4 regions of the Vibrio breoganii genome follow, and region 1 is predicted to be linked to each of the others. Evidence: predicted binding sites of a transcription regulator. Region 1 holds the regulator's gene; each other region holds the start of a gene.
What was found. Region 1 encodes PurR, which represses purine synthesis genes. Its sites were predicted from a motif close to TNANGNAAACGTTTNCNTNA; they were not measured.
Positions count from the first base shown of each region.

Region 2: the regulator PurR is predicted to act here: its motif matches at 752-771, upstream of metK (methionine adenosyltransferase).
Region 3: the regulator PurR is predicted to act here: its motif matches at 1,555-1,574, upstream of OCU35_RS14185 (formate--tetrahydrofolate ligase).
Region 4: the regulator PurR is predicted to act here: its motif matches at 1,193-1,212, upstream of glyA (serine hydroxymethyltransferase).

Region 1 covers NZ_AP024864.1:1,072,933-1,075,143, forward strand. Annotated here, with positions in the region: gene purR (HTH-type transcriptional repressor PurR) at 788-1,804, opposite strand; gene torD (molecular chaperone TorD) at 1,956-2,211, opposite strand, start outside.
Region 2 covers NZ_AP024864.1:445,849-448,059, reverse strand. Annotated here, with positions in the region: gene tkt (transketolase) at 1-569, opposite strand, end outside; gene metK (methionine adenosyltransferase) at 910-2,064, shown strand.
Region 3 covers NZ_AP024865.1:198,576-200,786, reverse strand. Annotated here, with positions in the region: gene OCU35_RS14185 (formate--tetrahydrofolate ligase) at 1-1,484, opposite strand, end outside; gene OCU35_RS14180 (hypothetical protein) at 1,643-2,200, opposite strand.
Region 4 covers NZ_AP024864.1:2,162,681-2,164,891, forward strand. Annotated here, with positions in the region: gene glyA (serine hydroxymethyltransferase) at 1-1,136, opposite strand, end outside; gene OCU35_RS10080 (YitT family protein) at 1,461-2,060, shown strand; gene gmhB (D-glycero-beta-D-manno-heptose 1,7-bisphosphate 7-phosphatase) at 2,123-2,211, opposite strand, start outside.

The DNA.
Region 1 (2,211 bases):
AATAAAAAACTTTCAAATTAATTATTTTAAGGTGAGAAGGTGGTGCTTGTATTAAGTCGTGTGCGTATGCTCGTTGCTCGCGAGTGAATTTGACCATCGATCTTCCCGTCGTTCCCGAGTGCTTTTATCGGGAACCTGAAGAGTTCCGGAGGTAGCAGACCCTCGATAGGAGCGCTCGAGGGTGACGTGTTTGGTTACTGTAGGGTGCTCTGTTTTGACACTGAGCGTACTCAAATTACAGTACAAACGCACCATCCAAACCCCTCGTCGTTCCCGATCGCTTCTATCGGAAACCTGAAGAGTTCCGCAGAGAGTAGACCCTCGATAGAAGCACTCGAGGGTGACGTGTTTGGGGGTTCTGAGTGCTTTGTTTTGATACTGAGCGGACTCAAATGACAGCACAAACGCACCATCCAAAACACACCGTCGTTCCCGAGCCTTTTATCGGGAACCTGAAGAACTACCGATGTAGTAGACCCTCGATAGAAGCTCTCGAGGGTGACGTGTTTTGGGGCTTTGGTGTGTTCTGTAGGGTGGGCTTTGGGCGAGCAGTTTAATACTGAGCTGACTCAAATTACAGAGTAAAAATACAACCTCAAACCCCGCTCGTCGTTCCCGAATGCTTTTATCGGGAACCTGAAGAGTTCCGGAGGTAGTAGACTCTCGATAGAAGCACTCGAGGGTGACGGGTTTGGAAGTTCAAGGATGACTTTTGTTATTGGTAAGGATTTAACTTAGCAAACAAAAACGGCAGCCCTAGGGCTGCCGTTCTTAAATATTCTACAACTTATCCAGCATTAAGATTACGCACACTCGCGCGTTCAATCAGCTCTGGGTGCATTTCAAAGACACGGCGGTCGTGATCTTTATCCTTGATACGCTCAAGAAGGATCTCAAATGCAGTCTTGCCCACACGACGCTTAGGTTGGTGAACCGTAGTCAGTGGAGGTGCAAAGTAGGCTGCAAGGTCGATATTGTCGTAGCCAATGATCGAAATATCTTCAGGAACCAATAGACCATGCTGTCTTAGGCGACTGATCAAGCCTAGTGCCATGATGTCGTTAAAACAGAACACAGCAGTAGGGCGCTGCTCTTCTGGAATAGCAAACAGCTTGTCGGCAGTTTCAACGGCTGTATCACACTCGAAGTTGCCTTCGAAAATACGTTTCTCGTCAAAATCGATGTTCGCTTCTTTTAGAGCACGCTTATAACCGGAAATACGCTCGATGCACGCCAGTTTCTCAGCTTGACCTGTCAGACAAGCAATTCGCTTATGACCATTTTCGACAAGGTATTTAGTTGCTAGATAGCCACCTTCTTCTGAGTTATCGATGATCTTATCTGCAGAAGATGATTCTGGGCCCCAGTCCATAACTACTTTCGGAATACCAGGGTGAGAATCTAGCATGCCACGCAGCTCTTCAGTCAGGTCTGAACACATAACCAAAATACCGTCGACACGCTTCTCTGCAAGCATGCGGATGTAGTCACGCTGCTTCTCATATAACCCACCAGTGTTACATAGGATAAGGGTATAGCCTTGGCGGTAACAGTAGCTTTCTACGCCGTCGACCACTTCTGCAAAGAATGGGTTCGTCGACTGAGTTACCAACATGCCAATGGTGCGAGTGGTGTTACATTTAAGACTACGAGCTACAGCACTTGGTGCATAGTTAAGCTCTTTTACTGCGTCCATTACACGTTCTTGCGTTGCTTCTGCAACAAAACGAGTTTTGTTAATCACGTGGGAAACAGTGGTAGTGGACACACCAGCTAGCTTTGCGACGTCTTTAATGGTTGCCATGCTATACCTTGTAAAGAAAACCGAGGGTTATTGAAAATGGAATGTTAGGAAGAGGTTAGCACTCTTGGCCTATACTGCAAACGATTGCGCCGGGCAGTCTAGCCATAAATGCAAGTGCTGACAATGCATTTATGGCCATAATGTGAATCTATTACTCATTGCCCAGATAGCGGCAATCTAATTCACAGAAGTTAACGAGCAATTCGGCGACGGAAGAATAAAAACCAAACTCATCATATTGAGTGCAGTTTTCAGAAAATTGCGGTATCCAAGAAAGGATATGCTCTTCTATTAACGCCTTTTGTTCAGCTAGTGCTTGCTCAAGGTGAGACTCTTGCTCTAGCTCATTGGAGCGAATAATTAGGTTACCAAGGAAGTCCAATTCTAAGGCGAGATGATCGGCAGGT
Region 2 (2,211 bases), 630 kb from region 1:
TCGATAGAGATGCCGTTGTCATCCCAGAAAGCAACTAGCTTGCCAAGACCTAGAGTACCCGCAAGAGAACACGCCTCGTGTGAGATACCTTCCATCAGACAGCCGTCACCCATGAATGCATAGGTGTAGTGGTCAACGATGTCGTGACCTTCTTTGTTGAACTGTGCTGCAAGTGCTTTTTCAGCCATTGCCATACCAACCGCGTTGGTGATGCCTTGACCTAGAGGACCTGTCGTGGTCTCGATACCAGGTGCGTAACCATATTCTGGGTGGCCTGGAGTTTTAGAGTGCAACTGACGGAAGTTCTTAAGGTCATCGATAGATAACTCGTAACCCGTCAAATGAAGCAGAGAGTAGATCAGCATTGATCCGTGACCATTTGACAGAATAAAACGGTCGCGGTCAGCCCACTCTGGGTTTTGTGGGTTATGGTTCAAATGACCACGCCAAAGTACTTCAGCGATGTCAGCCATACCCATAGGTGCACCTGGGTGACCAGAGTTAGCTTGTTGAACACCATCCATGCTAAGAGCACGGATTGCATTGGCTAGATCTTTACGAGAAGACATGTCTGCTCCTGAATGCATAAGCAATTTATTAAAAATAAGTCCTGATCCCAACGGAGGGTGTTGGGCGCCGTTATTGTCGCAAAGCGCCTCTATTACTGCAAACCCTTTCCCGAGCAAAATTCAAACTATGAGAGATTAATTTGTTTAACATCTCACTATTTTAACTAAAAACTTGTGTGACCCAGCGCAAACGTTTGGCTCACTTAAATCGTAAAAAAGCTTGTATTTCACACATTCAAAATTAGAATAGACGTCTAGAAGTAGAAACACCTACTAAACAGCACGATTCAAAAGACGCCAAGATGCGTCTTTTCTTAACTAAGAAATAAGGGAGCCCATCATGGCTAAGCACCTGTTTACTTCTGAGTCAGTATCAGAAGGCCATCCAGATAAAATCGCAGACCAAATCTCTGATGCGGTTCTAGATGCAATTCTTGAGCAAGACCCAAAAGCTCGCGTTGCTTGTGAAACCTACGTGAAGACAGGCATGGTAATGGTGGGTGGTGAAGTCACTACCTCTGCTTGGGTTGATATCGAAGAACTAACTCGTCAAACCGTTCGTGACATCGGTTACGTACACTCAGACATGGGCTTTGATGCGGACTCTTGTGCGGTACTAAACACCATTGGTAAGCAGTCTCCAGACATCAACCAAGGTGTTGATAAAGCAGACCCTAAAGATCAAGGCGCAGGCGACCAAGGTATCATGTTTGGTTACGCGACTAACGAAACGCCTATCCTAATGCCAGCTCCAATTACTTACTCTCACCTTCTTGTTAAGAAGCAAGCTGAAGTACGTAAGAGTGGCAAGCTAGACTTCCTTCGTCCAGATGCTAAATCTCAGGTAACCTTCCAGTACGACCAAGGTAAGATTGTTGGTATCGATGCTGTTGTTCTTTCAACTCAACACTGTGATTCAGTAACAACACCTGACCTACGTGAAGCAGTGATGGAAGAAATCATCAAGCCAGTACTTCCTTCTGAGTGGATCAACAAAGACACTAACTTCTTCATCAACCCAACAGGCCGTTTCGTAATCGGTGGCCCAATGGGTGACTGTGGTCTAACGGGTCGTAAGATCATCGTTGATACCTACGGCGGCGCAGCTCGTCACGGTGGCGGTGCATTCTCTGGTAAAGATCCATCAAAAGTTGACCGCTCTGCAGCATACGCCGCTCGTTACGTTGCGAAAAACATCGTTGCTGCTGGCATGGCTGACCGTTGTGAGATTCAACTGTCTTACGCTATCGGTGTTGCTGATCCAACGTCTATCATGGTTGAAACCTTTGGTACTGAGAAAGTAGCTCACGAGATCATCATTGAAGCGGTTCGTCAAAACTTTGACCTACGCCCATACGGTCTACAAGAGATGCTGAACCTACTTCAGCCTATCTACAAGCAAACTGCTGCATACGGCCACTTCGGTCGCGAAGAGTTCCCATGGGAAGCAACCGATAAAGCAGAAATCCTTAAAGATTTCGCAGGCATCAAGTAAGCTTAAAAACACGATTGCTAAGACCTCAGCCATGGTGCTGAGGTTTTTTTTGCTTCAAACCTACCTCCTTCTGATTAATTTCCGCACAAAATTTGTAATTCCCCTCATCCAAGACGATAGTTATAAAAGTTAACAAACTGTTAAATT
Region 3 (2,211 bases), on a different replicon from region 1:
GCTTTCGCTTTGTCGCTTAAGGTCACTGATGCTGCGCCGTAGCCTACTTCCGTTACAGCCATGATCTTCTCTTCTAGCGTCTGAGACATCTGATAAAGAGGTTTAAATTGAGCAGGTGTTTGGCACTGAGCAACCACCTTAGCAGCAAGCTCAGCGGCTCCTGCGCCGCCTTGTGCGAATGCTTCACATACAGCAACTTCAATAGAGTAAGGCAGTGCCTCAACCATTTGTTTTAGCTTTGCTAGTTCTTCTTCGCTGTCTTGCGGGAAGCGGTTGATAGCAACTACCGCCGGCACGCCGTACTTTACGACGTTCTCGATGTGCCATTTTAGGTTCGCAAAACCCGCTTCAAGGGCTGCGCTGTCCTTGTCGAACATGCTGTCTGGGATCGGTTGACCTGGCTTTAGGTTATAGAGACCAGAGTTGGCCTTCAAGCCGCGAAGCGTTGCCACTACTACTGCGCAATCTGGCGCTTTACCAGAAGCCTGAGCCTTGATGTTACATGCCTTCTCAAAGCCCATGTCTGAGCCAAAGCCACCTTCAGTGACCGTGTAATCTGCAAGTTTAGTCGCGATGTTGTCAGCGATGATAGACGAGTTGCCGTGTGCAATATTGGCAAAAGGACCCGCATGAATAAGCGTTGGGATACCCTCAAGGGTTTGCATCATGGTTGGCTCGATGGCCTCACGCATGCTGACTGTCATTGCGCCCGCTACGCCTAAGTCTTCGGTAGTCACGGCTTTACCATCAAGGTTGTAGCCAATCACTATGCTACCAATGCGGCGACGCAGGTCTTGCAAATCACTGGCTAGGGCAAGTACCGCCATAAGCTCAGATGCCGCTGAGATATCAAAGCCATCTTCACGCTCATAACCATTGATGGTTTTACCCTCATCGTTCAAGCCTACGTTGATCTTGCGAAGCGCACGGTCGTTGTGATCGATCACGCGCTTCCACACGATGCTTTGCGGGTCGATACGCAGTGCCGTTAAGCCTGAGCGTGCTTCAAAGTCTTCATAGCCATTACGCTGCTCGTGATAGATGCGCGCATCTATTGCCGCTGAAGCAAGGTTGTGAGCGGCAGTCACAGCGTGGATGTCACCCGTAAGGTGCAGGTTTAACTCTTCCATCGGCGCAACTTGCGAGTAACCACCACCCGCTGCACCTCCTTTGACGCCAAATACTGGCCCCATAGAAGGCTGTCTGATACAGGCCATTACAGATTGACCTACCTTGAACAGGCCTTGTGCCAAGCCAATGGCGGTCACGGTTTTACCTTCACCAAGAGGGGTTGGCGTAATCGCAGTCACTACGACTAACTTACCGGTTTTCTTGTTTTCTAGACGCTTAAGCGCCTTAAGAGAAACCTTGGCTTTGTGTTGACCATGAGTTTGAATCTCATCAGCATGCAAACCTACGGCAGTAGCTACATCAGCAATAGGGCGTAATGGGGTAGAACGAGAGATTTCAATGTCCGACAGCATGGCTTCCTCAGGGAGATAAAAGAGACAATCTGATTTTGGCGGGGATAATAAAGAATTCTGACAATAAGTAAAGTGCAAACGTTTGCGTTGAATGAAAAACGAACATTTCAATTATGGAAGGGTCACAAACTGAAGCCTATACAGGCTATAAACCGCTTTTATTTGAATACCTTAGCTAGCCAGCCTCGAATTCCCTTATTGCCCCCAGCAAATTCTTTCAAAATGTTGCTTCCTTTATAGAAAGACTCATTCCATTCACAACGTAACTCGTCAGCCGAAACAGGGGTAAACGAAACCAGTAATAGACTCCCTTCGGTGGCGTAATCATTCGCCAGAGAGTAATCCATTTCTAGCTGCCCTTGTACAAACAGCCACAGATGCATGGTAAGCCAAAACTCAATGACCAGAGGAGACTTAAACGCAGCTGCGTGTTTATCCTCTAAGGACCCATCAATAACGCGCTGCATGGCAAGCAAGCTCTCTTGCTGAGCGTTCAACTGATGCAGCAGTTTTTCATGGTGCAGAGTAAACAAGCCCAACAGCAACTGAAGATCAGAATGTTGCGAATGCTTCAACTTGGAGCGCTCAAACAATGGCGAGAGCTTTTCACACAATTGCTCAAGTTGCGACGAGTCCACGTTTACAGAAACGGAGTTCGTTGGAAGTTCAAAGCCAATGGCATGAACAGCGTTATATAAAGCGTTAGGTGTTGTCATAGGGCCAAGGC
Region 4 (2,211 bases), 1.1 Mb from region 1:
TTCGCGTCTTCTTCAGTGAAACCACGGCGAGTGATTGAAGGAGAACCGATACGGATACCAGAAGTAACAAACGGGCTACGAGGGTCGTTTGGTACAGAGTTCTTGTTCACTGTAATGTTAGCTGCGCCAAGAGCCGCATCCGCTTCTTTACCAGTGATGTCCTTGTCGATTAGGTCAACAAGGAACAGGTGGTTTTCTGTAGAGCCAGAAACGATGTTGTAACCACGAGCTAAGAACTCAGCAACCATAGCTTTTGCGTTAGCAACAACGCGCGCTTGGTATTCTTTAAACTCTGGTTCTAGAGCTTCTTTGAACGCTACTGCTTTACCAGCGATAACGTGCATTAGAGGACCACCTTGACCACCAGGGAATACCGCAGAGTTCAATTTCTTGTAAAGGTCTTCACCTTCGTTAGAAAGGATTAAACCACCACGAGGACCAGCTAGAGTTTTGTGAGTCGTTGTTGTAACTACATGAGCGTGTGGAACTGGATTCGGGTAAACGCCAGCAGCAATAAGACCTGCAACGTGCGCCATATCAACAAAGAAGTAAGCGCCAACTTTGTCTGCGATTTCACGCATACGAGCCCAATCACATACTTGAGAGTATGCAGAGAAACCACCGATGATCATCTTAGGCTTGTGCTCAACAGCCAAAGCTTCCATTTCTTCGTAGTCAATCTGGCCTTTTTCGTCGATACCGTAAGGAATGATGTTATACAACTTACCAGAAAAGTTAACTGGAGAACCGTGAGTCAGGTGACCACCGTGAGCAAGGCTCATACCCAATACTGTGTCGCCAGCATTCAGTAGTGCCATATATACAGCGTTGTTTGCTTGAGAGCCTGAGTGAGGCTGAACGTTCGCGTATTGAGCACCAAATAACTCACACGCACGCTCGATAGCTAGAGTTTCTACCTTATCAACGTACTCACAACCACCGTAGTAACGCTTGCCTGGGTAACCTTCAGCATACTTGTTAGTTAACTGAGAGCCCTGAGCTTCCATTACACGTGGGCTTGTGTAGTTTTCTGAAGCGATAAGCTCAATGTGCTCTTCTTGGCGCACTGTCTCTTCTTGGATTGCGGCAAATAGGTCCGCATCGTAATCAGCGATGTTCATATCACGCTTTAGCATCTGTATCTCCTGACTCAGATTAAACTGTAAATAGCTAAAAAAACCACATAATGACCAAAAGCAAACGTTTTCGTCACGGCAATGGCGGCATTTTACCGAAATAAATTCGTATCACAAATTTTTTTTGTCCCTGTTTTCTGTAGGTATATTCGCCTAAATAACCAACAGAATAAAGGCCTATCTGGGATTCTCTTTTTTGAAGGCCTCAACTTTACACTGTGTAAATCAAAAATTACACGCTGTTAACAAAAAAGTTGCGCAAACAGTTCGGTAAAGCACAGTTTTCCTATACTATTCGCGGCTGAATCTGCAAGGTTAAGTACAATGAACAAACATAGCTTTCTCGAGGATTGCGCTGCTATATTTACTGGTACTCTACTAGTGGCAGTTGGGATCTATTTTTTAAAATCTTCATCCATGATTGTGGGTGGGACGGCAGGTCTTGGGTTGCTGTTTACGCAATTTATCGACCTTAGCTTCGGTACCATGTACTTCTTGGTCAATATCCCCTTTTATTTCTTGGCATGGTTTCGTCTTGGTAAGCGCTTTACTATCAACAGCGTGATATGTGTTTCATTGGTATCGGTGATGGCTGACAACCTGCACCATGTCATGCGCTTTGAACTGCTCACGCCTGCTTTTGCAGCCATTGCCGGTGGCACGTTTATAGGATTAGGCTTACTGGTTCTGTTCCGTCACCGTGCCAGCTTAGGCGGCTCAAATGTATTGTGCCTAGTGATCCAAGATAAGATGGGCATCTCAGTGGGCAAAACGCAGCTGTTGTTTGATACTTCTATTTTGATATGTTCGCTCTATTTCATCCCTTTGACACTGATAGCGTGGTCTATTCTTGCAGCCGTGTTCATCAACCTGATTTTATGGATGAACCACAAGCCAACTCGCTACACCGTTCAATACCGATAACATACAAAAAAGGCTTTGATTCACTCAAAGCCTTCCTTATCAATTTATTATCTTGCTGTGCGCTATTTTCTGTCGATTAAATAGTCTGGCACTTCCTTAATACTATCCAAAACCACGCTGGCAATCGCCTCACCCTTTTCGGTGACAGGCT